One region of the Virgibacillus ihumii genome, then DNA from elsewhere that is predicted to be linked to it. Evidence: riboswitches for the same ligand, from Rfam matches in the RefSeq annotation. Region 1 holds a riboswitch; each other region holds the start of a gene.
The links. Region 1 has a riboswitch for thiamine pyrophosphate ahead of thiW (energy coupling factor transporter S component ThiW). Riboswitches for the same ligand answer to the same signal wherever they lie in the genome.
Positions count from the first base shown of each region.

Region 2: another riboswitch for thiamine pyrophosphate. It lies ahead of HUX68_RS16440 (ABC transporter substrate-binding protein); the one in region 1 lies ahead of thiW (energy coupling factor transporter S component ThiW).
Region 3: another riboswitch for thiamine pyrophosphate. It lies ahead of thiT (energy-coupled thiamine transporter ThiT); the one in region 1 lies ahead of thiW (energy coupling factor transporter S component ThiW).

Region 1 covers NZ_CACVAN010000001.1:3,057,393-3,067,717, reverse strand. The annotation lists gene HUX68_RS14990 (5'-nucleotidase C-terminal domain-containing protein) at 1-1,109, opposite strand, end outside; gene HUX68_RS14985 (DUF4064 domain-containing protein) at 1,762-2,184, opposite strand; gene HUX68_RS14980 (phosphotransferase family protein) at 2,208-3,131, opposite strand; TPP riboswitch at 3,255-3,369, shown strand; gene thiW (energy coupling factor transporter S component ThiW) at 3,460-3,948, shown strand; TPP riboswitch at 3,957-4,060, shown strand; gene tenA (thiaminase II) at 4,119-4,808, shown strand; gene thiD (bifunctional hydroxymethylpyrimidine kinase/phosphomethylpyrimidine kinase) at 4,805-5,608, shown strand; gene thiM (hydroxyethylthiazole kinase) at 5,609-6,379, shown strand; gene thiE (thiamine phosphate synthase) at 6,383-6,988, shown strand; gene HUX68_RS14950 (MerR family transcriptional regulator) at 7,156-7,896, opposite strand; gene HUX68_RS14945 (hypothetical protein) at 8,075-8,509, opposite strand; gene HUX68_RS14940 (hypothetical protein) at 8,637-8,825, shown strand; gene HUX68_RS14935 (squalene/phytoene synthase family protein) at 8,886-9,704, opposite strand; gene HUX68_RS14930 (sugar O-acetyltransferase) at 9,988-10,325, shown strand, end outside.
Region 2 covers NZ_CACVAN010000001.1:3,320,593-3,330,917, reverse strand. The annotation lists gene HUX68_RS16455 (ABC transporter ATP-binding protein) at 3-740, opposite strand; gene HUX68_RS16450 (ABC transporter permease) at 742-1,500, opposite strand; gene HUX68_RS16445 (thiamine-binding protein) at 1,500-1,790, opposite strand; gene HUX68_RS16440 (ABC transporter substrate-binding protein) at 1,787-2,794, opposite strand; TPP riboswitch at 2,911-3,021, opposite strand; gene HUX68_RS16435 (S8 family peptidase) at 3,239-4,567, shown strand; gene HUX68_RS16430 (endonuclease) at 4,655-5,563, shown strand; gene HUX68_RS16425 (copper resistance D family protein) at 5,622-6,767, opposite strand; gene HUX68_RS16420 (aldo/keto reductase) at 7,002-7,844, shown strand; gene HUX68_RS16415 (carboxymuconolactone decarboxylase family protein) at 8,221-8,877, opposite strand; gene HUX68_RS16410 (hypothetical protein) at 9,095-9,499, shown strand; gene HUX68_RS16405 (sensor histidine kinase) at 9,540-10,325, shown strand, end outside.
Region 3 covers NZ_CACVAN010000001.1:380,637-390,961, reverse strand. The annotation lists gene HUX68_RS01890 (Glu/Leu/Phe/Val family dehydrogenase) at 18-1,397, opposite strand; gene HUX68_RS01885 (hypothetical protein) at 1,547-2,968, opposite strand; gene thiT (energy-coupled thiamine transporter ThiT) at 3,442-4,017, opposite strand; TPP riboswitch at 4,137-4,240, opposite strand; gene HUX68_RS01875 (M3 family oligoendopeptidase) at 4,305-6,089, opposite strand; gene HUX68_RS01870 (N-acetylmuramoyl-L-alanine amidase family protein) at 6,255-7,073, opposite strand; gene HUX68_RS01865 (hypothetical protein) at 7,248-7,571, opposite strand; gene HUX68_RS01860 (DUF6884 domain-containing protein) at 7,577-8,047, opposite strand; gene HUX68_RS01855 (YceI family protein) at 8,226-8,762, shown strand; gene HUX68_RS01850 (aconitate hydratase) at 8,883-10,325, shown strand, end outside.

The DNA of each region.
Region 1 (10,325 bases):
ATCTGTGACACATCAAGTGCATTTTCCATCACTCGAAGTGTCGTGCCATTGTAGTCGGAATCTATCAGCGAAATATTGTATCCTCCGCCGGCTGGACTGTCAGGAATATTGTCAATGTAGCCATTTACCTGGACAAGCTCCCCTGCATATGACTCTGCAACGGCAGGGTCCTGAAGATCAGCCAGAGTAATAGATTGCGGTGCAGGCAATTCCTGTCCCGTTTCATGAACTTCGATGGATGATGGAATAACCTCTTTTAAACCATTATACGAATCAAGTTCTCCGAAAACTTTTATTCTGTCCCCTTCCTCCAGCTCCGGAAATTCACCTTGTTCAAATGCAAAAATATTGATGCCGCCTGTCTCGTCTTGTATGTAGGTTGTAAATTGAGCACCATTACTGATTGCATTGCTGTCAACGGTTACAACGCCTTCAACCGTAACGGCAGTTCCATCAGGCAACTCCCGAGCGTCTGCAATCGTGTATTCTTCACCTGGATCGTTCGGATCATCCGGCGGGTCTTCCGTACCAGCACCGTCCATTGTGTGACTGCCAAGGTATGCGAACGTATCAGTGGCATAATCTGTCCACTCTGATTCAGCATATATTACATTCGGCTGCTTAACCTCCGCATTGCGGACGAGCGTGACATCCTTTGCATACTCATTGTCATTGCCCACTGTGCCGATTGCATCCACAACATCGCCGTTCTTTTTTAAAACAAATGCATCATTTCCATTGAAATTAATAACAGACGAGTTCTGCAAATCTGCCTCCGCCAATATTTTCTGAGCGGCGTTCTGATGTGCGATGACATATACCTCATTATGTTCCAGCGTTCCGGACAACTGTACAGATTGCGTTGGCTCCGCAGCACCGTTGCTGTACAGCACAATTGAGAAAGCCGATAAATCTATCGTGTTTCCCGTGCCATTGTACAGTTCAACCGCTTTATTGTACGAGGTTCCTTCCACATATTCCGAAATGAATAAACCTTCCGACATATTTTCACCGCCTGCTGCTTTCACCAAAAGCGTTGAATAGTTCATGAAAACAAGTGTGAAAATAAGAAAAAGACTCAGTATCCGCTTCACAGTTGAATTCTTCATCGATACCCTCCATTATGAATAGATTATGACTCACTATTAATATGGCATAGTAGAAAAGGCGATACAATAAATAGTTTGTAAAAAAACGGTTAATTTTTACTATTTTTATAGATTTTTTTGAAAAAAGGTACATAATGCCTATGTGCTGAACAGTACCGGTGTCACGTGTCCTAATAGAATAAGTAAGATGCGGGGTTATTGAAGTTGATGTTTGGCCCGTAATGGTTGATGTTTTTCTCGTGAGGTTGATGTTTTTCTCGTGAGGTTGATGTTTTTCTCGTGAGGTTGATGTTTCGCCTATGTGGTTGATGTTCTTCCCGTGCAGTTGATGTTTCGCTCGTAAGGTTGATGTTCTTCCCGTGCGGTTGATGTTTCGCTCATACGGTTGATGTTCTTCCCGTGCGGTTGATGTTTCGCTCATACGGTTGATGTTCTTCCCGTGCGGTTGATGTTTCGCTCGTGCGGTTGATACTTGTGTCGTATCAGGCGATGCTCTCCACTAAACCAGTCATTTTTCCACTTAGAAAACTTGGTTGTCACCAAGCTTTTCAGTAATAGCCATAGTTGCGCTTATGCAGTAAGAAAGGATTTTATACTTTCTTAACTGCCAAAAAAGAACAGCCTCATTTGGACTGCTCTTCTTAAAAATATCCTATTCCAGTGTCTGGGCCGGTTTTGGCTTGCGTGCCAGTGCCATAATTCCAGCGATTAAGTAAAAGATTGCTGGTATTACAACACCAAGAACGGTTACAATCGTACCCAGAACAGATGTAATAATCAAAATAATTCCGGCTGCTTTTGGCTTTTTATTTCCCTTAAGAAAAACTGCTGCAATAATTCCTAATATCAAAGATACTACAGACACAATCGCAAACAGCATAATGCCACCCGACATAGTTTCAAACACAGCCATATAATCACTTGCTGACATTTGGGGGGTGGCCATGTCATTTGCCAGATTCGACATAAGCTGTTCATTGTTTAAGAACGCTGCTCCAGCAAAGCCCCCAAATGCACATAAAGCATATAATACAACTCCAATGATTGATAGTACAATTTCTCCTGTTCGCTCCATTCCATTTTCTCCTCCTTTTAACTTCACCCGGCTCGCTCCATCAGGCTGACAACATATCGATCGAGCCTTTCTTTCATCATCTCATTAGTCAGCCCGGTAACACCAAATGCTTCCCAGCCAGGATAAACCTCCGGCGGACCAACCAGCATATCCGCCACTGATAATAAATCCCAGTATGGCTCATATGTAAACTTTGACCCGGCAAGCTTCCTGTACTCCCTGAGAAACCCATCCGCAGTTTCCACTCCATATAACATGGCAAGGTTCACCCGACAATGACCGATGTCAACGCCACGGGGACCTTTGCAGCCATTAACCCAATCCACAACACCACTGACCGACCCATCTTTCCACAACACATTTGCCGGGTGATAATCCCGGTGTATAAAGCATTCCCTCGTTTCCGGACATGGACCTTTTAAAAGATTAATAGCCTTTTTCCATGTTGTTGAAACATTCGTCCAAGCTGGTACTTCAAATGAAAAAATATCATTATAGCTGCTGTGCCGATATGGAAAGTCATCGGCATCCATTCCGTGAAAAGCCTCCAATGCTTCCGCCAGTCCATAAAGCCACTGGTCCATCCACTTGGGATTCAGTTCCACTTCACCATCCAGATATGTCATCAGAATAGTTGGGTTACCGCAAATATCACCATTTTTATCATATGCAATAAATTCCGGACTTACAACCCCTGTCTTCTTTGCCATTCGGAGACATTCCGCTTCATGATGTGCCAAATCAGGCTCTTCTCCCAGCCATTCCTCATTATCAAACTGTCGGACCACGTAGTGATTTAATTTCTGACCTGATTGAAGGGAGATGCGATGCAGGGTGGATGATGTACTCCCCTTCAACTGTTGGAACGATTCAACCGTTGCTTTTGGATTCGTATTATCAACGACCCAATCCAGCACTTGTTTTGATAATTTTGTATTGGTCATCATTCAGCAGCCTCCATTCATCATGTAATACGATTAATTATATAAAAAGTTTCGTGATTCTCAAAATATCCATGACAAACCGATATTCTTTTGTTATGCTTATTTTGAACAGTTAAATAATTTCAATCTCACTACTAGGGGTGCCCAAAGTGCGGGCTGAGAGGAAAGCGCAAAACAGCTTTCTGACTCTTATGGACCTGATCTGGTTAATACCAGCGGAGGGAAGTAGACATGCATTCTTTTCTAGCAGACTATTTCAAGTCAGGTCCTTCACCGGATCTGACTTTTTTATTTCCCCAGGAACAGTCCCCCTAATGAAAGGAGGGTTTTATTGAACCGAACCAGATTAATGACGACGATGGCTGTATTTGTTGCGATCGGGGTAATCGGATCCCAGTTGCTCTGGTTCCCGGCGGGTGTTGCAAAAGCTTATCCTGTTCAGCACGCCGTTAATGTGATGGCTGCAGTAACACTTGGGCCAGGTCCGGCTGTAGTGATTGCATTCATGATTGGTCTGCTCCGGAATATGCTGGGACTTGGTACACTGCTCGCTTTTCCCGGCGGCATGATCGGTGCTTTTTTAGCCGGAACACTTTATAAAAAAACGGGCCAAAAAGGTATGGCGGCACTCGGCGAAGCGGTTGGAACAGGGATACTCGGCGCACTCGCTTCGGCCCCTATTGCTAACCTCTTGATGGGTAGTTCTGCCGGCGCATTATTTTTTCTCCCATCATTTCTTGTCAGCAGTGTATCCGGTGCATGCATCGGCTGGCTTGTTGTCGCAAAAATGAATCAGCGGCATTTATCACTAGAAAATTAAATAATTCGGAAGACTGCTGGGGGCGCTGTTTTGGCTGAGAAAAGGATATTCCTTTGTCCCTTGGAACCTGATCAGGATAATTCCTGCGCAAGGGAAGTAGTTACGGACTCACAATCTCCTTCTAATAATTCCCCGGCAGCTTCCATAACCATTTCAAGGAGGCATTTTTCATGACATTTTCACAAGTTTTACGCGAAGAAAATAAAGACATATTTCAGGCCATTTTTGACCATCCGTTTGTTGATGGAATCGGGAAAGGTGATGTATCGGATCAGGCAATTGCCCACTATATCAAAGCTGATTTTGAATATTTGAATGCGTTTATTCGCATTTATGGCATCGCAGTCGCGAAATGTGACTTACGTGATGATATGCGGTTCTTCGATGAGCAGATTCAATTCGTACTGAACAGTGAAATCCACCCGCACCACAATTTTTGCGATCACATCGGGGTCGGATATGATGAACTTCAGGGATACCCGCTTCCACCAACAGCCGATCATTATGTCAAACACATGATGTACCATGCACAACTGGGAAGCCTTGGTGAAACGCTGTGTGCGCTTTTACCATGTCCCTGGACGTATTTGGAAATCGGTCAGGAACTAATGGAAAAATATCAACCAAATGAAAACCACCCTTTTTACCAGTGGATCAGTTTTTACGCAGATGAAGAGGTTGGAAAAATAACAACGGAAATGCGGGAGCGGCTAGATAAAATTGCCGAAAATTCCTCATTTGAACAACAACAGAAGATGAAAGAAGCTTTCCGCAAGAGCTGCCAGCTGGAACTATCATTCTGGGAAATGGCCTATACGTGTGAAGAATGGCCGTTGAAAGATGCGGTGATCAGCAAATGAACCATATTCCAAGTGTACTGACCATCGCAGGCACTGATCCAAGCGGCGGTGCCGGAATTCAGGCCGATTTAAAAACATTCCAGGAGCTGCAGGCATATGGGATGTCTGTGATTACATCCGTTGTTGCTCAGAATACAACCGGGGTCAAGCAGGTTCACCATCTGCCCGTCGGAATGATTAAAGAACAGCTAAATGCTGTTACTTCCGACATCCCAATTCACGCATTCAAAACCGGAATGATTGCCACGGTGGAAATGATGGAGACAATCGCCAAAAATGTAACCGATTTGGATGCTCCATTTATTATGGATCCGGTCATGGTTGCCAAAAGCGGTGATCCTTTAATTGCCAGAGACGCCCGCCGCTATTTGAGAGAAAAGCTACTGCCAATGACAACGCTGATAACACCTAATTTGCCGGAAGCAGAAGATATTGTCGGATGGAAGATCGAAAGTACAGAAGCCATGCAAAAGGCGGCAAAAGAAATCGTCCATACGTACGGTGCTGGTGCCTCATTAGTAAAAGGCGGTCATCTGGAAGGTAAAGCTGTTGATATTTTATATGATGGCGAAAATGTAAACACCTTTGAAGCGGAGCGGATTGATACGAAACACACACACGGAACCGGGTGCACCTACTCTGCCGCGATTACAGCATACATCGGCAGAGGGGAAACGTTACCTGCAGCTGTAGAAAAAGCAAAAAACTTTGTGACAGCAGCAATACGCGACTCCTTCCCACTTGGACATGGGAGCGGTCCGACAAACCATTGGGCATTGCGCCAGGAAAAGGTGAAATAATTGAATAAAATAATCATTAACAAAGTACGGGCAAAGCAGCCTTTAATCCATCATCTGACAAATCAGGTGGTTATGAACTTTACAGCAAATGGTTTGCTCTCCTTTGGCGGTGCACCGGTTATGGCAAAATCCGAAGAAGAAGCAGACGATATGGCTTCTGCTGCCGATGGTGTCCTGATTAACATTGGAACAATAACTGCACCGGAAATCCCGGCAATGATTGCAGCCGGTAAGACAGCTAATAAAAAGGGAATTCCGGTTGTACTTGATCCAGTTGGAGTTGCAGCCACTCCATTTCGCACGGATGCAGTAAAAAGGATCTTAAACGAAATTCAGCCTGACGTCATTAAAGGGAACGCCGGTGAACTCGCCCACCTTGTGCAAATTCCCTGGGAGACAAAAGGAGTTGAATCATTGGGTGATGGAAATGCCGACGATATTGCCTTAAAAGTTGCGAAAACCTATCAAACCACCGCAATTGTCACCGGAAAAACCGATGTCATTTGCAGCGGTGAGAAGATTCTCTACAATGACACCGGCAACCCAATCCTTGGAAAAATAACCGGTGCCGGCTGTTTGCTCGGATCTATTCTAACAGCCTGCCTGACAACAGACGATTCAATTGATCAACAGGCACACACTGCGCTTCGGTTTTACGGATTGGCTGCAGAATTTGCCGCCAATGGACTGGAAGTAAATGGACCAGGAACGTTTCTGCCGCGATTTATTGATGCCTTGTCACTCGAAACTAACAAATTGGAAAGGATTTAGTTTATGAATCTTCGAAAATACCTGATTATGGGCAGTCAAAATTGTGATGAAGATCCTGTCAAAATATTGGGAGCTGCAATTGACGCAGGTATCACCGTATTCCAATTCCGGGAAAAGGGCAGCGACGCCCTGACCGGCAATGCCAAGCTAAGGCTCGGATTAAAATTGCGATTGATGTGCTCCCGTTATGACATACCATTTATTGTTAATGATGATCTCAACTTAGTGGAGCCATTGGAAGCTGACGGAATCCACGTCGGACAGGATGATCAGGACGCTCAACAAGTGCGGGAGACGTTTCCCGATAAATTTCTTGGCCTTTCTGTCTCCAACCAGTCAGAAGTAAGCTCAAGCCCGATTCACCTGGCAGATTACCTTGGAGCTGGTCCCATGTTCCACACCTCTTCCAAGAAGGATGCGAAAATGCCTGTTGGTCCAGAGTGGATTGAGCAGCTTCGCAGGGAATATCCGGACAAACCGATTGTAGGTATTGGCGGAATCAATGAAAATAACGCTGCTTCGGTAATGGATGCCGGGGCGGATGGTGTTGCAGTGATCTCGGCTGTAACGAAGGCAACAGATATTAATGCGGCAGTGCAGCGGCTTTAGCCAAATGAATTCGCAAATCATTGGGTCATAGAGTTTGTGCGGAAAATTCTTGTTATTTCGGAAATCACCTCTTCATTAATATTATCGTACCAAACACCAAAAAAGTGGCATCCATTTTTAAAAAGATGCCACTTTTTTTCTTTTCAATACGATTTATAGAGTGAAGACTACTTTTTATGCCGATCAGCATAAACAGCCATCGCATCACGCATGAACACTGCAAGCCCGTCGCCAAACTGGTCGATGTTCTTAGTGAAACGTTCATCATCCACATACATTTGCCCGAGTCCTTTGAAAGCATCCAGGGAATAGCTGCCCATTCTATTCAGGAAATGGTACCATTTTTCAATACCTTCCTGAGCTACGTCAGAATCCGGTGCTTCATGACGAATTGCTGCCAGGTCTCTATAGATGGCATTGAATTCATCTCCGAATGCTTTTTTCTCATCTTGGGACATGCTATTGATTTTGGCGTTCGATTCATCAACAGCTTTATCGCCCCAGCGTTCACGTGCTTCCTGTTCGTATGGGTTATGACTGAAATCAAAGCCTTCAAATTTTTCTTTATTGCTCATTTTAATCTCTCCTTTCATATCTTGAATGGTCTTATCAACCGTCGCAATCATTTTGTCGAGTCTGTTTCGTTTCTCCAACAGTAGGTTACGGTGCATCTCCAGCGCTTCCTGCCTGTCAAATGAGGGACTGCCGATAATTTCTTTTATCTTTTTCAAAGGGAAGCCGAGTTCTTTAAAAAATAATATTTGCTGCAATGTTTCCAAATCATTAACGGAGTAAATTCGATAACCGGATTCGGTTGTCTCTTCCGAGGTCAGTAATCCAATTTCATCATAATGATGCAGTGTGCGCACACTGATACCGACCAAGTTGGCAACCTCTTTTACTTTCATTCAGTGCAACCTCCCTTCAATTGTTACTATAAAGTATAACGTAACGTTAGAGTCAATACATTTTATTGAAAAACTTTTTTCATTGCCAAGACTGGTTGTACAGTACGAAAGATGTGTTAAACTGCAAAAAAATAACCACTATCCCTTATTTGAATTGGATAGTGGTATCCCATAATAATTAATGATATCGGAACCAGACAAACCAACCTTTTTCTTTATTTTTGGCAAGGAAAATTTGACCTTCTGCATTGCTGGCACTTTTCCCTTCCCATTTCGGAAAATGAATCCTGACCAGCCATGACTTTTCAGCAACATCTTTACCGCAAAAATTAATGGCCATTTCATAGTAAACTTCATTGTGATTGTCTCCAACCGTTTTTGGAAAAGACTTTGCAGTGATGATTTTCCATTCACTGTACATGTCAGCGTCATCGCCTTGGGCATAAACTTTTGGAATAATCTTTTCCAGTGCTTTCCTTAGTTCCTTTTCATCGTCCATAGATGTTTCTTCCAAATCACTCGGTTCTGGGCATTCAACTGAACCTGCACGAACCGATCCTGCTGTTGTTCCAAATAATAAAAGCGCCAGCGTAACCAGCATTATTTTTTTCATATTTCACCTCCATATGTCTACCTTTCCACAACAGATTCAAAATATGAAGTATTACTGCTGCCCATACAAAATTGGACATCCGGCCATATCGTAATATGAAAGACTTTTTAACAGGAGGTATTATAAAATGAGAGATTTGGTTTTTGTATATTTGGCCAGCATCGTCGCGGGTTACGCACTTACCCTTATACCGACATCGGCGGTCATCACCCAGGCAATAGCAGATGTACTTGGGTTAATCGGCGGGCTGACAATGATTGTATTCGCCATAGCTATCCTGGTGCTGGGCGTCAAAACCCTGCTGAATAAGCACTGAACTAAATAGTAAGAGAGACCGCATCAAAGCAGTCTCTCTTACAAATCAACAACTTTTCAATTATTTTTCTTTAATATCTTCCACAATCGTTTCCACTTCATTACGTGATATTTTTTCCCGGCCTTCCTTCAATGCCTTAACCGTCCGTTTTGCCAAAGCAAGCGGGATCCGGCAGAATACTTTAATGGTACGGGTATTAATATCTTTCATATATTCATCTGCTTTGCCAAGATTATTTTCCGTGTAATGGAACATATCATCACGGCTCCAGCCATCTGGAACAAAATTTACACCACGCTCACTGTCTTCATCCTGATTCCGCAAAATATTGACCGCCTGAAGTCCACGGCCATATCCAATAGCCAAATCACGGTCAGTCGTGGTGCCGTCATACCATTCCCAAATATCAGAAAGCATGACACCAACCAATCCGGCAACATAATATGTATAATCATCCAGATCTTCTTTCGTTTTCACTTTCCATCCCTTTTCTGCCCAGTCGGCCATTCCGCCGGCCATGACGCTGGTCGATTTCTTAACCTGTTCGACGATACTTTCAGGGCAAACTTCAAGCCAATCACCAAGCCTGAGTGTAACTTCCGGCAGGAGCTTTTCGTACGGCTTCAGCAATTCACGATATGCATCCTGATCAAATTCATTTTGCAGCAGAATTTTAGTTGACCGGAGCAGCGATGTTTTTGTTTCTTTATCCAACTCCTCATGATCTTCTATTTCATCAATTGCCCGCATGCACAAATATGCCGAACCGACTGTTTTTTTCAATACCGGCTTCAGCAATGTTATCGGTATGTAGAACGTTCTGCTTGTCAGTTTCAGAATATGCATCGCATCTTTTTCAAGTTTCTTTGCTTCACTCAACCGTTACGCCTCCCTTAATTAATACTATTATAACAAAAATCCCCCGGTAATAATATCAAAATAGGAAGGTCCTGCAAAACGGCTTCTTTTGTGCAAAGTAGTGAAGTTTTCTTCTCAACCACATCGTATGCCCGCTTCATTTTCCCCTGTGCTTCACCACCTCCCCCCATACACGTTTCTCTTCCCGATTGGTATTTGCTTTAATTTTATTTTATGATGAATAGGATATACAAGCAACTGCGCCAATTAGGAGGGAATCCCTTTGTTTACGGAAAAAGAAAAAATGCTGAATGAAGAATTATATAATCCAGAAGACGCTGTATTGGTAGAGGAACGTAAAAACGCACGGAGACTGACCAGACTATTAAACAGAACAAATGAAACCGAGAGTGAACGACACCACGAATTACTCAGAGAGCTTTTTGGGTCTACTGGCAAAAACATCGAAGTTGAGCCTGCCTTTCACTGTGATTACGGATACAACATACATGTCGGGGAAAACTTTTATGCGAACTTTAACTGTGTCATTCTCGATGTCTGTCAGGTACGAATAGGTAACAATTGCATGATGGCCCCGGGGGTTCATATCTATACCGCAACACATCCACTAAACTCGTACGA
Region 2 (10,325 bases), 260 kb from region 1:
TTTTAATGATTATTCTGCAGTTGGTGGTAGATCATTTTCTTCCATTCTAAGAATTCCTCCGAAAGCGTCAGATTCTTATTTCTTGGACGTTCAAAAGGAATTTGGAGTTCTTGTTTAATGGTAGTTGGTTTTTGCGACAGGACGATGACACGATCCGATAAGTAGATCGCTTCTTCAATATTATGGGTTATGAACAGAATCGAACGCTGATAGGACTGCCAAATCGACAACAGCCACGCTTGCATATCAAGCCGGGTGAATTCATCCAGCGCTGAAAATGGCTCGTCCAAACAAATCAGCTGCTGGGGACTTAACAGACTCCGAACGAAGGCAGCACGCTGCATCATTCCACCCGATAATTCATGCGGATAGGCTTTTTCATACCCTTTCAGACCAGCACGGTTTATTAATTCCAGTGCCTTCCGTTCATCCTGATCACCAGTTAACTCCGCCCCAAGCATAACGTTCTGCAAAATCGTTCTCCAAGGCAAAAGCGATGGAGCCTGCGGAGTATAGCTAATACCTCCGCGCTCACCGTTCATCCGCCTTCCATCCAGCCATATATCTCCGGAATCAGGATTGGTGATGCCGCCGATCAGATGGAACAGCGTACTCTTTCCGCTTCCGGACGGACCCAAAATGGACACAAACTCCCCATCTTCTACAGATAATGACACTTTATCCAAAATCGTTTGGCCGGCAAATTTTTTCGTCAAGTTCCTAATGCACAGTTTTGTCATGTTAACTCCTCTCCGGCCGCCATTTAACCATAATCCGTTTAAGCAAATTAATGAAAGCGAAAAACACTAAGCTCAAAGCCATAATAAAAACGATGGCCACGAAAACCCGGTCTGTCTGAAATGAAGAAGAAGCAAGCGTCATATAGACACCAATTCCCTCTCCGGCGCCAAGCCATTCGGCAATGACCGCTCCCATCACACTGTATGTGGCCGCGATTTTCAACCCGGAAAAAACAGAAGGCAGTGCATATGGCCATTCCAGCTTCTGAAAAACCTGACGCCTGCTTGCTCCAGCCATCTGCATGTAATGCTTCAAATTGGTGTCCGTCTGGCTGAAACCGTCCAATGCAGCAACAGCAATGGGAAAAAAACAAACTAATATAATAATAATTAATTTTGGCAGCATCCCGAATCCAAACCAGATCACAAGCAGTGGTGCAAGAACAATGATCGGGATATTTTGCGATAAAATAATGAGCGGATAAAAAGCTTCCCGAACCGATGGAAGCAAATGCAGGCAGCAAGCGACAGCGATTCCGAATGAACTGCCAAGTACAAAACCCATCACAGCGAGTTTTATCGTGGCTGTTAAGTGGGGACGGAACTCTTCCCATCCCCCCACTCCTGCCTGCCAAATTTGTGATGGCGCCGGCAACAGCCAATCTGGGATTTGAAAAAACCTGCTGGAAAACTCCCACAACAACAGAATGATAAGGAGAACCGCGGCAGGCTTCCACCCCTGTTTCATGACCTGTTTCATTATCGGTATTTCTCCGTCAGATCACTCATGGTAATGCTATCAGGTTTATACAGCACTTTAACTTGTGAGATAACACTTGGAGAGCCGAGTTCCTCCATTTTCCGGTTCATTTTTTCGATGACTGTCAATAATTCCGACAATTCGCCTTCCATCGTTGTTTCCAGTGGATGCACTTCATACTTAACTCCCGCCGCATCGATGCTCTCAATCGCTGCATCCACATACGGAATAACATCTTCTCCATTTTCAGTTTTAGGTATAATTTGTATACTGACCAGCGAATTACTCATGATTCATCCTCCTCATTATTGGGTAAAAATTCATTCGTAAATGCTTCTTTACTGTTCAGTTTTTTATCAAGCAAATCATTGTTGTACATCCAGTCAGCATAGTTCTCCCAAACCTCAAGCTTCTGAACACCCCACTGCTCAGCATCTGCTTTATATTTTGGCGATAACCATTTCTGACTTGCTTTTACCAATTCAGCGTCAATTTCCGGAACCGCATTGATTAAGATCTCAGCAGATTTTTCCGGGTTATCGATTGCAAAGTTATATCCTTTGGAAACTGCTGCCATGAACTTTTTGACAGTTTCCGGATTGTTACTGATCATATTTTCATTCGTAATCAGCAAAGGTGTGTAATAATCAAGTTTCTTGGAATAATCCGTCAAGTACAGCATGTTCAGTTCAACACCGCGAAGTTCGGCCTCAACTCCGGTCCAACCATAGTAAATCCAGGCAAAATCAACATCCCGTTTAACCGCCGTGAAAAAATCTGTGTTACCCATATTGATAATGTCGACCTTGCTGAAATCCGCTCCGGCTTTTTTCATCAGGGATGACAAAATCGCCTTCTCCACCGGGGCACCAAACCCGCCATATGTTTTTCCTTCAAAATCTTTCAGTGAATTAATGCCTTTTGATTTCGGAGAAGCAAATCCGGAAGTATTGTGCTGAATGACAGCGGCTATCGAGACAATTGGAACATCCTGAACCCGTGCTTCGGTAACACCTTCCTGATAGCTTACGCCAAAGTCTGCTGTACCTGCTGCCACTAGTTGATTGGAACCTGCTTCACCAGGCATGATAATTTCCACATTCAACCCTTGATCAGCAAAATATCCTTTTTCCTTCGCTACATAAATGCCTGTATGATTCGTGTTCGGTGTCCAATCCAGCACAATGGAAACATCTTTCAAGCTTCCCTCACCTTTGGACTCCTCTGCTTTTCCGTTATCCCCACATGCAGTAAGAACCAGCAAAAAGCATAAAACGACCAGTATTTTCTTCAACATCCATTCCTCCTATCCGTTGTGGAACAATCTGTTTGCCGACAGGCGCAATGGAATATACAGAAAATAAAAAACACCATAGGTTCAATACCTACGGCGCACGCAAAGTTTATACATATCCTCATCAACATGTTCCCTACGCCGGTCTCAACCAGATCAGGTTCCAAGGGTCAGTATCTATCGGATACAATCTCAACCAGCATACACTGGTCCCCCCACAACTTGTATTATTTAAATGTCCAATTGTATTCTAACAGATTGATAGCGCTTTAACCAGCCCTTAGTTTTAATATTCTATCAGCAACTTTTTCAGTTCTATCAGTATTTCACACGACAGTGTTTTTCGTACAAGCGCCTTTTTTGCTTGATATCCTAACAAACACCGCGTCCACTATTTTGTTCAATCATAAAATATATCGAAATGAATAAAGGAAGGTGGATTATATGTTAGGATTTTCGATGATTCAGCTCATCCGAAATCACGACAAAAAGCTTGACAAAAAGTTGCGGCAAAGTCTGTTACACTTGTATCGGCCTTTTCGCCGAATTCCCTGTTTTTTGCATCGTCCCATCGAGAACTTGATGAAAAAGTTCAAACGATATCCGGTTGTCATCGAATTCGAAAATAAAGATGTCCCTTTATCCTCAGCAGTAAACAAAGCCCATCACGTAATGAAACCGGAAGCCCGATCCGAACTGATACACCAGTATCACAGCATTTGCTGCTGTTCAGCAGTGTTAACTGCCTCGACAATCGAAAAACTCATGAACAGCGATTGCAGTATTAAAAAAATTCATTATGACCGGGAAGTCACTGCCCTGTTGGATGTTGCTTCGCCAGCTGTGCATGCAACTCAATTGAATGAACAGGGGTTGACCGGAAAGGACATCAATATTGCTGTCGTTGATACAGGTATTTATCCGCATGAGGATTTGAAACAACCATCCGATCGAATTGTTGCCTTTAAGGATTTTATTAACAACCAGACAGAGCCATATGACGACAATGGACATGGAACACATTGTGCCGGGGATGCAGCAGGTAATGGTTTTTCATCAAATGGAAAATATAAAGGCCCTGCGCCCGAGGCCGGCGTTATCGGCGTGAAAGTACTCAATCAAATGGGATCAGGATCGCTTTCCACAATTGTTGCCGGAATTCAATGGTGTATCGATAATAAGCAAAAACATCAAATTGATGTGATTTCCCTATCATTGGGTGCGGCAGCGGATGAATCAAATTGTAACGATCCACTTGTTCAAATTGTTGAACAGGCGTGGGCAGCCGGAATAGTTGTTTGTGTCGCTGCAGGAAATTCCGGTCCCGATCAGCGAACAATTGGTACGCCTGGAATCAGTTCCAAAGTGGTCACAGTTGGAGCAATGGATGATAAAAATACAACCGACCGAGCCGATGAACAAATTGCGTCCTTTTCCAGTCGCGGTCCTGCGTGTGGCGAGGAATCCAAACCGGATTTACTGGCTCCCGGAGTGAATATTATCTCTTTACGGGCCCCCGGTTCTTTCCTGGACAAAACGTCCAAGTCAGGTCGGGTAGACAGTAATTATTTCTCTTTATCCGGCACATCAATGGCGACCCCAATCTGTGCAGGTGTTGCTGCCCTTATATTACAAAACAATCCGGGTTTTTCTCCAGACCAAGTAAAGCAAAATCTTCTTCAAGGTTCAGTTGACAAGGGATTGCCAGCCTATGCGCAAGGTGCCGGGTATTTGGATGCAGAACAAGCTGTCAAAAATAGTAATGGTAATTAAAGACCAGATTGGTTGAAATCCTATTGGGGTATACACCGTAATATAGTGGTATACCCCTTTTATATTCTGGTGCGAGGAGGAATAATAATGCAGCATTTAACTTCTCAACAAGAGGAAAAATTCATCCCGGTGACAACTGATCGGCAACGCCTCAACAAGATTATCGCCCAACATTCGGACACGAAGAAAAAGATCCAGAAGGACAAAAAGGCTTATTATGACGAGAAAGAAGATCAGCGGATTATCAAACAATATTACCAAAACATCGATTTTAATCATTCCAATGAAGAATTATTTCAATCGCTGAAACAACTTCTTTCGGAAACCCATACAAATCATTTGGAGTACGATCCAAGCGAGTATGTGTATCCATGGGTTGATTTAAGACCAGACGGAAACGTGGCCAGCATTTATTCGAGAATAAAACGGCAAACGGAAGAAGTACTCAAAGAAGACTACGAAACCTCATTAAAACGCAAAGAACAAATGGAAAAAGTACCGGATGATGAACAGAAAGAGCGTAAACTGAAACAGATTGAGGAAGATTTCAAATATAACTGCGAACATGCTGTCCCGCAATCCTGGTTCAATGAACGAAAGCCGATGCGTGGGGATCTTCATCACCTGTTTACGTGTGAACCTGCATGTAATTCAACCAGGAGCAATTACCCGTATTATGATTTTGCCGATTACAAGCCTGAAAATCAACCTGAAGCATCGTGCGGTAAAGCGGATGAAGAGATGTTTGAACCTGCACATGCAAAAGGTGCGGCTGCAAGGGCCATGCTGTACTTTTTAATCCGGTACCCTGATGAAATTGAAAAATCGCATCTGGAAAAGGTCGATACAAACATATTGTTCAACTGGCACCAGAAGTTCCTGCCGTCTCTTTATGAAAAACATCGAAATCTGGCAATCTTTAATATTCAGGGGAACCGTAATCCTTTCATTGATTTTCCGGAAAAAATGAAGCCCCTAAAGACGGAAATGATATAGCTTAACATAGAAAAAGGCGTTTCGGCGTAAGTAAATTTATCCGAAACGCCTTCATTTTTTACTGTATCCCCATCATGATCCCAAAATAGACGGACACCACCATCAACAACGAAGCAAAAGTCGAAACAAAAACAGATTCTTTCTTAACGGCTGCGATAATCGTCAGTAATCCGAATAATACACCCAAACCAAATAATAAATAACTCTCCATGCCAAAAATTACCGTAACATTAAAAATACCGGTACTTTCAGCATTATGGATAGTGCTTATAAAATTTCCCTCATATATCGTTTTGAAGAGTGGAGATGCTCCATATGATTTGATCAAAGTGTAGATCTGATGCGGCGGCCAGGACTGCCCCATGAACGCTGTCAACCCAAATACAATTAACGCATATACACTTTCCAGCCGCCCCCATTTCAATGGATTAAATGATTCTTCATGATGTTTTTTTCGAAACAGGATTCCATTGAGAAAAGCAAACAACACCAGTGAAATAATAAATATATGTTTGATAACCAATGCTTGTCCATAATTAACAACAAGACTGTTTTGGTATTCCTGCAATACCGTTGCATTCGGATCATCATACGAATTTATATCAATTGTCATAGTGAAATAGCCGGCCACCAGCGTAACAGCCAGACAAACAACAGCAACCGGCGTGAACCATTTCAGAAATGTTAACCAGTTCGTTTTATTTTTGGAAAACCAGCTTGCCACAAGTAAAAGCCCAATCCATACGGTAACTGCCAGAAAATGAAAGGAATGTGCCATAAATCCCTGCCATTCTGTAATGGTTGCTGCATGGCTTGACATTGTGTAACTAAACAGCATTAACAATGTTAGAACAAGCGCCCATGTAATGAAGTGTGTCTTTGTTTTCAACTGCCTGGCACCTAAAACACAAAGCAGAATCACCGAAATGAAAGTAACAAACATCCATGCTTTTCCGATTTCAAATGTCATGATAACACCTTTCAAAATCGGCCACAGATCTTTATTCCCCGCCAGAATGTTCGCGGTATTAAAAACCGGCAAAAACGATGTTACAGGTATTAACACGGCAGCGAGATATAGTACTTTTTTCGGAATATCCATTGGCGGTTTTTTATCTTCCGGAACCAGGAACAAAATCAGCGAACCCATTAGAACCGAAAAACAAATGTATAATATAAACTCTGTAAATGAGATTAGCAGCACTTAAAATCACCTCAACCTTATTCATTCCGTTTACTGAAGAACAACCAGGCTATTAATATGACTTCGGCAATCACCAGAAATATAATAATACCATTTTCAAAGAAAGATTGCTAAATATCAAATGTAATAGCATTATTATCATAAATGAGTAAGTCACAATCCAAGCAGTCCAATAACATCTTATCCAAGAGTATGATAGCATACTGGTAAATCAACAAATTAAGGAGTGAGTTAATGACAAACCAAATTCCCGAAATTACACTTAATGACGGCACCCGTATCCCAGCAATCGGCTTTGGTACGTATAAACTGTGGGGAAATGACGGTGCTGCCGCTATTGCAAGTGCAATTGATAACGGATACCGTTTAATTGATGCTGCGTACAATTATGAAAACGAAGGAACGGTCGGGAAAGCACTTAAGCAGACATCTGTGCCGCGGGAGGAATTGCGCATTGCTTCAAAACTTCCCGGTCGCTATCACACGTACGACAAGGCAGTGAAAGCAATTCAGGAATCACTCTACCGGGCGGATTTGGATTACTATGATTTTTATTTAATCCATTGGCCAAATCCACTCCAGGATATCTATGTTGAAGCATGGCAGGCATTGGTTGATGCAAAAAAATGGGGGCTAATCCGCTCCATTGGCGTTTCCAACTTCCTTCCTGAGCATATAGAGCGCCTTGAAAAAGAAACAGGAGTGCTGCCGAGTATCAACCAAGTGGAACTGCACCCGTTTTTCAACCAGGAGGAGCAGCGCAAGTGGCATGAAAAAAATGGCATTGCAACCGAATCGTGGAGTCCTTTAGCGCGTGCCAACGACCTTTTTACAAATGATACGATAAAAACGGTTGCGTCCAAGCACAGTAAGAGTATTTCGCAGGTGATTTTGCGCTGGCATTATCAGCATAACACAGTGCCAATTCCGAAATCCGCATCACCTCAGCGCCAGCTGGAAAACATCTCTATTTTTGATTTCACTTTGGATAACAACGACATGACCACATTGGACAAACTAACACAACCGGATGGCAGAATGAAAGACCAGGACCCGGCTGTTTATGAGGAATTTTAGAGAAAATACGATACCAAAATAATGCTGTCCTTCCTGTTGAACCAGGAAGGACAGCATTATTTTGCAACAGTTATTTTTCCATAAAGGCCTAAGATGTTTCTGGCACTTCTTATTTTTCAATGACAGCGGCTCGTATAAGCAGCACACGGTAAGCATCATATCTCTTCAATTTCATTTTTCTTCATTCTGTTTCTATCGGCGAAAGTAGTAATTCTAACGGCGAATTTTTGTTTCTATCGGCGAAAGTCATTGTTCTATCAGCGAATTTTTAATTCTATCGGCGAAAACAGCACTTCTATCGGCATTTTCACTCATGAAGTTACAGGTATTAAAAAGAACCGCCAGAACCTGCTTCCGACGGTCAAAAGTAAAAGATTTAAACTTCACCATAACTCTCTATCAAATTCGCAATATGTGCGTAGGAACCGCCAGCCAGCAGTGCTGAAGCAACTAATACTGCTTCAGATAACTCCTCTCTTGTTGCTCCTTCTTTATTGGCACCCTTGGTATGAACATCGATGCAATACGGGCAAAGTGTCGCATGTCCAACCGCAACTGCCACAATTTCCTTAAACTTTTTGCTCAGCTTGCCTTCCTTCATGGCTGCTGAATTGAATCCGGAATAACCCTGGAATCCATCTTTCGCATGCTTGCCAAGTTCGTTAAGATTCTTCAAATTGGAGCGTTCATACAATGAATCATCCGCATCATCTGAAAGTGCATTATGCATATTGGTACTGTGCGTTACAGCCCCGCCAGCTTCAACTGAAGATGTAACAAAGACAGCTTCTACCAGTTCTTCTAGAGCAGCTCCTTCCTTTTTGGCATTTTTAGTATGGATATCAATACAATAAGGACATTCCGTGACATGCGCAATTGCAACCGCAATAATTTCCTTTTCCTTTTTAGTCAGGGCGCCTTCTTTGAAAACACCTGCATCAAACTCCGAAAAAGCCTTTGCCTGTTCCGGTGCAAAGTCTTTCACTTTATTTAAATTTTTTGCCTGACTCTTATCGTAAAAACTATCAGCCATTGTAAAATCCTCCTTCACACGAATGTATATGTTTTCCACTTTATATTCTACCACTGGATTGAAATGGCTAAACCACTTTCTGTTTAGGTAATTTATCGCTTCATCTCTGACGCTCCCATTTAATGATATTTATCATGCGAAATAACTTATATTCATGACTAAAAGGATTTTCTGTCTGCAGTATGCTTGAATTACAAATTCAAAAGGGGTGAATTATATGAAAAAAGGGTTATCTGCAGGCTTTACTGTTGGGATCTTATCTGGGGTTACAGCCTTGATCACAGAATTTATCATTGGTTCAATAACTGGTCTTTGGTTCAAGGAATTAAATATCGTCTCTATTATGTTCTCCTGCATTATCACCAATCTAGCTGGTTCAGTCATTTTTGTGAATCTGGATAAGAAAACTTCAAAACCCACGTTATATTATACAATGATTGTTGCAGGAGTAACTTTGTTTCTGACCTTCAACACCATTGTCAATCCGCCGCAGGAACAATTTGGAACAGTCAGCCATCCCCTGCACATTGTCGCTGCGTTACTATCCATTTGGCTGATTCCAACATGGACAGTGAAAAATGTGCCTTTTTTGCAGGACAATTTGACACAGAAGTCAAACTAACTGGTATGACATCAGTAATAAGAAATGGAGGTGATGTCATTTGCGATCAATTTTGATACAGAAGAAACGCAGGGATTCTGCACTATTGGCAATGTTGGTTCTACCCGCTGTTTACTTATTTTACGGGCCGTATAATGAAGCATGGGCAGTGAATCTATCATTATTTACCATTTTGGCTATTTCCTATTGGCGGAGCATAACCCGCTCTACCTACAGAGAAATATTTATCGTCCTGCAAATATTGACAGTTGGCGTAATCGGTGCGCTTTATTCCCCATGGAGTCTTGCTCTTGCATTTTATCCGGGATTAATCATCGGAGTATTTGTGCCTGAACGGTCAATTCGACGGTATGCAGGATTAATGGCGGTAGTCATATTTGTTTCAATACTTACTTTCTTTATTTTCAGGGAAAATGAGTGGCATTTTTATTGGCTACCTATGGTAATTGCCATTACCGCAATGCCGTTTATTGCAAGAATATACCGCAGATCGATAATGATGAATCACGAACTGAGGAATGCAAACGAAGAAATCACCCGTCTGATAAAAAATGAAGAACGGCAGCGGATTTCCAGAGACCTCCATGATTCTGTCGGTCACACTCTGTCCTTGATAACGTTAAAAAGTGAACTAATGGAACGCCTAATCCGTAATAACCCTGAAGAGGCTATTGAAGAAGCAAAAGCATTACAAAGCATATCCCGTTCGGTATTGCTTCATATTCGAAAATTAATAAGCGATATGCAGGCTATTGATATTGATGAAGAGCTTAAACATGCAGATGAAGTTTTTGCATGGGCAAATATCATATTGCGCCACGATAAC
Region 3 (10,325 bases), 2.7 Mb from region 1:
GCAGAATGTCTTTTCGTTTAATATAATTTTCCCTGCCGGTACAGAATGGTGGAAATTTTCATTACAGCATGGATATAACAGTTCTGACGCAGTGGAAAGGGATCACCGAAAAACTGCGGTAATATCGTATCAAAAGTTTCTTTCATTTTATCAAATAATCGTTTATACACTTCTTCTTCGCTGAAAAACTGAGTCTCTCTGCCCTGAAGCCACTCAAAATAAGAAACGATCACACCACCGGCATTTGTCAGAATGTCTGGTGCAATAATGACACCGTTTTCACTCAAATAACGGTCTGCCTCAGTGGTAATAGGGGCATTGGCTCCCTCGATAATTATCTGGGCTTTGACATCTGATACGTTATCTTTATGAATCTGCCCGCCTAATGCTGCCAGGCACAATACATCAACATCCAGCGTTAATACATCATCCCGGTCCTGAATGTCCGCCTTGACATCCGCCTCCTCAAGCTGATGGCCATCAACAGGCAAATCCCCGCCGTTATTGGATGTGTATTTTACCAGTGCTGGTATATCCAAACCATCGGAATTATACAGCGTTACATGCCGGTCACTGACAGCAACAATTTTATTATTTATATAATTGCACTGAAAAGCTTCCAAAGCTGCAACAGATCCGACGTTCCCGAAACCTTGAACCGCCATTGTCAGTGTTTTATCCTTATGTTTCAGTGCAGTTTTTGCAAAAATGTTATCCCGTTCAGCCAGCCATTTTTCCTGTTCATTTACAAAGTTATGGAGCATATAACGGAAAGTAAAATATACACCTTTTCCGGTAGCTTCTCTCCGCCCCAGTGAACCACCATTCAGGACACTTTTACCGGTAAAACTGCCGCGATAAGGCAAGCCAGGCCGGATGCTCTTGTACTCACCCATCATCCAGTCCATTTCTCTGGCACTCGAACCGACATCTGGGGCAGGAATATCTTTGTCCGGACCAAGAATTTCACTGAAGTACTGCACATATTTTTTGCAAATCAAATTGAGCTCCCGAACACTGTATTCCCGTGGATTTATCATGATTCCGCCTTTACCGCCGCCAAACGGTACTTCATGCAGCGCATTTTTTAACGTCATAAGCGAGGCGAGATTGATTACTTCATTTTCTTCAACCGATTCGTGAAATCGGATTCCTCCTTTATATGGACCTAAAATATTATTATGCTGCACACGAAAGGCGGGAATACGGATTACCTTTTCATCTTCCAGCGTAACCCGCAAAAATGATTTACTGACATGGTTTGGAGTAGATAAAATAGAAACGAGTGAAGTAAATGCTTTTTGTCTTGACTGACCTGTCATTTCCGGTAAAAAAGACTTATCATCCAGCAATGCATCCAGTGATTTTTTCACGATATCTGTAGTACTTTGTACCATAACATAACCTCCATCATTAGAAAACTTGTTTTTTCACCATGTTTGATAGCGAATCGATTTTATTTCATGAATACATATATAACGAGTGTATCAAAAAGGCTGTGAAAAAAGCCAACGATTTCCAACTTTGATGGAGGTTGCGGATTCCGTCAAAAAAGGAAAACAGCCAAAACAGTCGAAACTAAGAGCCCCAGAATAACCGGAATGAAGTTTTTGCGGACGAGTTCCATGACGGAAACGCCGCAAAAACCGGCAATTGCAATCATGGATGACCATGCGACAATCGTTCCGCCACCGGTCCAAATGGAGCCCATCTGCCCGATTGCGGCAAGTGTGCCAGGATCAATGGAACCGCTGCTTAATGATGAAGCAAGCGCACCGGTCAACGGAAGACCGGAAAAACCTGAGCCGTCAAGTCCGGTTATGATTCCAATAACAAGAATGCTGAAAGCAGCAAACAGTGCACTCTCGGGAAGATATTGCTGTGAGGATTGAACAAGATCAAAAAGTAACCCTGGCGCTTTTTCACTTACTCCCAGAATACTTCCGGAAAAATCGGAACTCCCAAGGAAGAAAAATCCTGCAATCGGTATTACCGGTCCCATCGCTTTAAAGGCAAATACAAAACCTTCCGTAATATAATTGCTGATATAATCAAGTGCATGATGCCGGCCAAATGCGACCGTTGAAAGTAACAGCAAGATAACAGCTACACCACCAATAAATGCTGCCCCGTCACCACCTTCAAAGCCGCTCATTCTTCCTGCCTGAAGCTTTGAATACATCATGAAAATAACGACTGCCAGCAGCGAAACCGGAACGAGCACCGCAAACACTTTGCTCCACGTACGCAGATGGGCAGCGTGGTTCTTGTTTGCTGATTCTTTCGCACCCTGCATTGCCTCTAATTCAACCTCATTTTGCGGGCTGTTTTTTGTCCGAATCGTTTTTCGGTACATTAAATAGGCAAGACCAATTGCCACAGCACCGGTAATAATCGACAATATTAATGCCTTATCTGTTATTAGTCCAACATCAATTCCAGCGGATTTTGCCGACAAACTTGGAGCGACCTGCACAATATAGTCCGATGACAATGCCATCCCCTGCCCCGCTAATGCCACAGCAACCGCTGCTAACAACGCCGGTAACCCTGACCGGATTGCTGCCGGCACAAGCAACGCACAAATCAGCGGAACTGCCGGTGTTGGCCAGAAGAACAGTGATATGACATACGTCACAGCAATCAAAACAAAAAATGAAACATGTCCGTTGACCATCACCTTTTGAATCGGCTGAATCATTCTGCGATCAGCACCAAGGTCACGAAGCGAGTGCAGTAATGCCATCATAAATGTAATAATCAGGAAAATGCTGAAAAGTTCTTTCGCTGCAACCAGGTTGGCGTTAAAAATGGACGTAAACCCATCCACAATACTGCCGTTATATACCCAAGCAATAACAAATGTCCCAAGCAATGATGGGAGCACCACACCTTTTCGGAAAATCATCGTTAAAATGATGATTAACGTAAATAAACCATATAACCAATGCGAAATAGTCAGCTCCATCGCAACCACTTCCTTTTTTAGTGTGCTATAGCCTATGCACATCGTAGGGAAGTGGTGTCAGATGCATTTAAAAGAACAGAACCTATTGAATGTCAAAAGCTTATGAAATATATTCGCGGTTTTGAGTATGATATTCGCGGTTTTGAGTCATTTATTCTCGTTTCCAGAACGTATATTCGTGATTTTGAGTTGGATATGCGCGTTTTCATAAATTTGTGAGCCACACGACTCAAATGCACTTGCCAAAATTCATCTTTTCAAGTTTATGTTTCTGTATCTTCCTTCTCAGCACAATCATTACACAGCAACCTGCCGTCAATCTGAACTCCGTCAAAAAAGCCATTTTCACAATAGACATTTTTTCCACAAGACTGGCACTGCCCGATCAACTCTCTCATTTGTATCACCTCTATCTTAAGTATAGAAAAATAGCCCCTCGCGTGCAAAGGACTATTCTTGATGCGTGATATATTTTATTGGGTTGATTCAATTAATGTTCGCGGCTGCTTGTAAAATAACAGAAACACAAGAGCAGCAGATAGAATAAATGACGGCAGCATGTAGGAACCATTGTACAACAGTGAATACAGCCAAACCGGTTGTCCATCGGGAGCTGCCTCCGCAAAGAATGCAATACCTCCTGCGAAGTGTGCCAAAAAGCGTAAACTTGAACCGACGAACACGCCCAGGGCAATGTACAGGAAAGTGCTTTTACCATTGCCCTTATTGACAGCATTCTGAACCGGTTTCGCAAAAGCACCGGCCACTCCAAGTACTGTAAAGGCTACAATATAATCAAGAAATCCCTGCAGTGGAGTCAATATAAATCCGCCAAACATGATTTGCAATCCACCCCACAAAAATCCTGACAACAATCCGCCTTTTATTCCCCATCGAAAAGCAACGATAAAAATTGGAATCATTGCAAACGAAACCGAACCACCCTGTGCCCATATTTTAAATGATAAAAACGGGATTGTATCAAGCAATAACGCCAGAGCCGTGAAAATAGGAACCTCCACCAAAAACAGTGTACGTTTCGAACGCATTCAATAAACCTCCCCTTTCCCGTCGGTCCAAAACCTGCCGGACGGAATTTTTCACAAAAAAAGCAATGCCAAGGGGAAGCTTCCTGATGGGGAATCCACTCACATTACTGCTGTAATCCATCAAAAAAAGCCACCATCCCTACGCTAGTATTAACTAACAGGTTCGAAGGGTAAGAACAATTTCTCGTTCACTCTCAGCCAATCGGCTCCCCCTGCAGGCTTCTATTAATCTGCTTTTTATGTTATCTGTATTATAACTTAACTGAATGGTAATAACAAACGTATTGTTATAAGCTCAGAAATTCATTTACATCATTTACACAAAGAGAAATAGCGCTTTCCCAGAAATCCGGCTTGGTTAAATCAACATCCAAATGCTTCGCTGCCAAATCTTCCACCGTCATCCGACCAGTATCACGAAGCAGCGCAATATAGTCATCTTCAAAGTTGCCCCCCATTTTCTGAGCATGTGCGTAAATGCCAAGACTGAACAAATACCCGAACGTATACGGGAAGTTATAAAACGGTACACCTGTGATATGAAAATGCAATTTAGACGCCCAGAAATTTGGATCATATTCATCAAGCGCATCCCCATACGCATCCTTTTGCGCATCAATCATCATTTCATTTAAACGCTCCACTGGCACTATTCCCTGTTTCCGTTCCTCATAAAACTGCTGTTCAAAATGAAACCTCGCCTGGATATTCATGAAAAAGGCAATACTGCGCTGAATTTTCGTCTCCAACAACACCTTTTTTTCCTCTGTGTTTCGGGCATTTTTAACAGATGCATCGGAAACAATCATCTCAGCAAATGTGGAAGCTGTCTCCGCAACATTCATGGCATATCCCTGGTTCAATCCGTGCATATCATTCATAACGTGCTGATGGTATGCATGCCCAAGTTCATGTGCCAATGTTGCGATATTGGATGATGTTCCGGAATATGTCATGAAAATCCGTGTTTGCTTGCTTTCTGGAAAATTCGTACAAAACCCGCCAGGACGTTTGCCGGGCCGATCCTCAGCTTCTATCCACCTTTCCTCAAAAGCCATCTGTGCAAAATCAGCCATTTTCGGACTGAACTTACTGAACTGCTCAACAATAAAATTGGCTCCATCCGTATACGGTGTTTTTTTCACGGTTTCTGACAGTGGAGCCCCAATATCGTACATACTCAACTTTTTAAGGCCAAGCAGTTCTACCTTCTTGGCCAGAAAGTCGGTAAAATGATGTTTGTTCCGATTAATCGCATTCCACATCGCATCAAGCGTTTCCTGTTGCATACGGTTCATAGCAAGCGGCTCTTTCAGCACATGCTTCCAGTTGCGGTGCTTATACGTCTGCAGCCGAACGCCAGCCAGATGATTCAAAGTTTGCCCAATAAAGTCGGCGTTTTCTCCCCATGCCTTCCCCAGTTGTTCAAAAACATGTTTCCTGACGCCACGATCAGGATCACTCATTTTATTGGATGCCTGACCGACAGAAACATAATTCGTTTCACCATTCTCCTCAATTTCAACACGCATATTGGCTGTCACCGTATCATACATCTGACTCCAGCCATGATATCCACTAATCGATAAATCATTAATCAATTTCTCCTTATCAGCTGACAGCAGTTCATTCGCCTTATTCCGATATTCCCCCAACACAAAAGCCAGATCCCGAATCGCCGGATCGCCTAGCAGTTCATCCCACTGTTGGTCCTGAATTGCTGTCAGTTTCTGTTCAAAACTCGTTTTCACGGCTTCCATTTCGGCGCGCAGTTCACTTCTTTTTCCAACCAGCAGACTTGCTTTCTTATCGTGAACATCCTGCGCATTGATACAGCTGATAAATGCAAATGCCTCTCCCATTTTATTTTGTGTACCTTCAAGTAAATCAGCTACTTTCTTTATCTGATCAGCACGACTTACCTGCACCGGATCAAATTCCTCGACCGCATTTGCAAGCGCTTGCAAATCATGTTTAATATCATTCATATATGTATGTAATTCTGCGGAGTCGCTTCCCCCTGGAAAAATCACATCAATATCCCATGCAGGGTTGTACGTAATTTGTTGCATCAAATCTTCCTTTCCGTTTTAAATTTTCTTTATTTTTAGTATAGCGAAAAACCGTACATTGTTCAGTAGGCATTACGGCCTATTAATAATAAGCCTGGAGTTGATATGCATCCAGGCTTTTTATTTTTTGACGGAAAATCCAATAAACAAGCTTTACGAAAAGCCTTATGACAAGACAGCCCCTGTTGAAGGATGGGCATATATTTGTACTTTCCCAAAGTCACGTGTTTGAATGGTATATACATGCAGCTGTGGATTACCGAGCACTTTATACGTAAGACCGCCAAACTTTGCAGGACGCAGGAACCCTTTTTCATTTCCCCTGATAGGGGTAACATTCAATGGATACACCCGCCACGATTTTGCATTTGATGGAAGCTGAAGAAATTCTTTTCGTTCCATTTCTGCAGCAGCATTGTCTCTTCCCTTTTTATATGGATGATTAATATAGAGACAAAAAGCTTTCACGATGGCTTCAGCATATTTTTCCCAATTCTGTCTCAGTTGACGTACATCATCTGCAGATGAATCAGCGAATCCATATTCAATTATGACTGTTTTTACATGACCTGTATCACGGTTCATATAATAAAAATCCAGCCTTGGATTACCGGGCAATGTCCGTGTGAATATTCTTCGTACATTTTGTCCTGTAGAGCGAATCCCTTCCGCAAGCTGCTTAGGTAAACCTTTCCCGCCATAGATGGAATGAATTATTTCAGCCCCGTCACCACCGCCGGCATTAATGTGATTGGAAAAACAATATTCCGCACCGCTTTCACGCACAATCCGTGTCCGGTTTGCCGGGAACAGTGTCACGTCCGCCTCCCTTGTAATCGCAACTGGTATTCCAAGCGTTTTAAATCGTTCATACTGATAAAGCGATATGGATAACGTAAGGTTTTTTTCAATCCAGTGTCTGTTTGACCCGCCCCCGGGATCCTTCCCGCCATGTCCCGGATCAATAATAACGATCGGCTTCATTTTACTCCCCCTTATATGATTTTTCGGGAGGAAATTCCGACTACCTATTCACCTATACTATCGTTCACCGGGAATAATAGGTGGCAATACTTCTTAAAAAAAAACACACTCAAGCAGAAAACCGGTACTGGCTGGATATAAAAAACCCCCACAAATTTTATGTGAGGGTTTCCGTTACTCCTGATTACGCTTAACCGGGAGCAGCCCATCCGAGATCTTATATGCTACTGCACTAAATGCTATTACACCACTGATCATCACAAAGAAGGCATAGACAATCTTAACAACTAAACCAACAAACCATCCGGGCGACAAATCTGATAAATAATTTACGCCGAAGTAAAACAGACTTCCAAAAATAGCGATGGATGCCAAGAATGTAATCAGCACCCCAATATTCTGGAGGAGAGACAATTTCCTGAATGTTTCCCTGTGTTTAAATGATATGTATATCATATATACAAGTAAAACCGCGATAATAAATGTCATTCGATCCATTTATACTAACTCCTGTCTTTCATTCGAATCGGCTCATTATCCTGAACCGCTTGTTTCAGCGCCTGCTGCATGTAACCAATGCCACTGTATTGCAGCAGCGGATACGTTCGTGGCTGATCTTTATTAAAGGCACTGTTTATTACTGGCTTATACTTTTTTCCAGTTAATATCACAAGCATATCATACTGATCAAGCTGCTTCTTTTGTACCTGCTCCCGCAATTTGTGATTGGTTATGATTTCATCACTTTTTTGATTAAATGTTACATTATACTGTCCGGGAACAATATCTTCGGGAAATAAAAATCCATGTTTGGCTGATAAAACTACCCAGTCATCAGTAAATGCCTCCGCATAATTACGACATAAATGATGCAATGTGCCAATGTAAGCATCACTCGCCTGTACTGCGCCGATATTTTCATATCTGTCCCAGATCTTTTTCCTGCCACATGGAATGATGCTGAGTTGTTTCATATGTAAAAACCTCTTTTTATTTTAGTATAGCATGGAAGAAATGTTTATTACCATCAATTAATGGGTAAAACTTATTTTGAAATCAAAATTTTTTCTTGTAATTACTTGACAGCAGTAATTTATAATTATATACTAAGTTACATAAAGTAAGTATATAATTTTTTTTGGAGGGATAAAGTTGACAAAAGCAACGTATAATGTAGACACAGTTCACAGTGAATTAGGATTTCAGGTAAAACATATGATGATTTCAAAAGCGAAAGGTGCATTTAATGACTTTGATGCCATAATTCAAGCTGACGTGGACAATTTATCTGATTCAAAGGTAGAGTTAACCATTGATGCAGCAAGTATCGATACCCGTAATAAAGATCGTGACGATCACCTTCGCTCAGGCGATTTCTTTGATGTGGAAAATCATCCAAAAATCACATTTAACGCAACTGACATCAAGAAAAAATCCGGCAATGATTATGAAGTTACCGGTGACCTTACAATCCGGGGAACTACCAAGCCGGTTACAGCGGATGTGACATTTGAGGGTGAAAGCAAGGATCCAATGAGCGGCAATACCGTTGCCGGATTCAGCGGTTCCGCTAAATTTAACCGTAAAGATTTCGGTCTGACCTGGAATGCTGCAGTAGAAACCGGCGGCGTACTTATTGGTGAAGAAGTAAAAGTTAATTTTGAAATCGAAGCGCATAAAGCTGAATAATTATCTTCCTGGAAGGGACGCCATTCTCTGAGTGGCGTCCCTTTTTTGTTTCACCTCCCACCTTTTACGGGTAAAGACAGATATACACACATAAAATCAATAAAAAAGGAGGCGTTTCATTTGGCTTTAAATGTCGCGAAGAAGCTGATTAAGAATCACCTTATATCGGGGGAAATGAAACCCGGGGAGGAAATCAGCTTGAAAATTGATCAGACATTAACACAGGATGCCACAGGCACCATGGTTATGCTCGAATTGGAAGCAATGAACCTGGATCGTGCCAAAACAGAAGCATCTGCACAGTACGTCGACCATAACCTCATCCAGGAGGATAATAAAAACCCGGACGATCATCTGTTTCTGGAAAGTGCTGCACAGCGATTTGGATTGTATTACAGCCGTCCAGGTAACGGGGTGAGTCATCCTGTTCACATGCAGCGGCTGGCCATACCTGGAAAAACACTGCTTGGTTCCGACAGCCACACCTGTGCAAACGGCTGTATGGGAATGCTTGCTATGGGGGCAGGTGGAATTGACGTCGCCATGGCGATTGCCGGTGAACCATTTTACATTAAAATGCCCGAAGTTATGGGCGTAAAACTGACCGATGAACTGCCTGATTGGGTTAGTGCCAAAGACGTCATTCTCGAATTACTGCGCCGACACGATGTTAAAGGCGGTGTTGGAAAAATCATTGAATACTATGGACCTGGTCTTGATCAGCTGTCAGCAATGGATCGTCATGTAATTGCCAATATGGGGGCTGAACTCGGAGCAACCGCCACCGTTTTTCCATCTGATGAGGAAGTTAAACGGTTTTTACGTTCACAGAACCGGGAAAATGAATGGGTTGAACTTACGGCAGACGACGGTGCAACCTATGATTTGCATGATGAGATTAATTTATCAGAGCTTGAACCATTGATTGCAAAACCATCAAGCCCAGGCAATGTTGTTCCTGTCAGAGAGATTGCGGGCACACCAATTTACCAGTCCTATATTGGTTCATCCGCCAATCCGGGATACCGGGATTTTGCAGTTGCCGCTGAAATTGTCAAAGGACGGAAAGTAGCAAATGGTGTATCCTATGATATTAACCCTACTTCCAAGCAGATGCTGACAAACCTTGTCAAAGAAATGCATATTGCAAGTCTGCTGCAGGCAGATGCGCGCCTCCATCAGGCCGGATGCAACGGCTGTATTGGCATGGGGCAGGCTCCTGCATCCGGACGAAACAGCCTGCGGACAACACCACGAAACTTCCCTGGCAGATCCGGAACAAAAGAAGACAGTGTCTTTTTATGCAGTCCTGAAACAGCCGCAGTGTCAGCATTGTTTGGTAAAATCACCGACCCAAGGACTGCAGACTTTGCCTATCCGAAAGTGAAAGATCCGGCTGACCCGAATGTCGAGGAGAATATCCTGGAAAAGCCGCTTCCACTTGAGGAAGCACGGAATGTTAAATTGACAAAAGGACCAAATATTGTGTCCATTCCGGCAATGGGCGATTTGCCCGATGCATTGGAAGTTCCGGTCATTTTAAAAGTCGGTGACAACATTTCA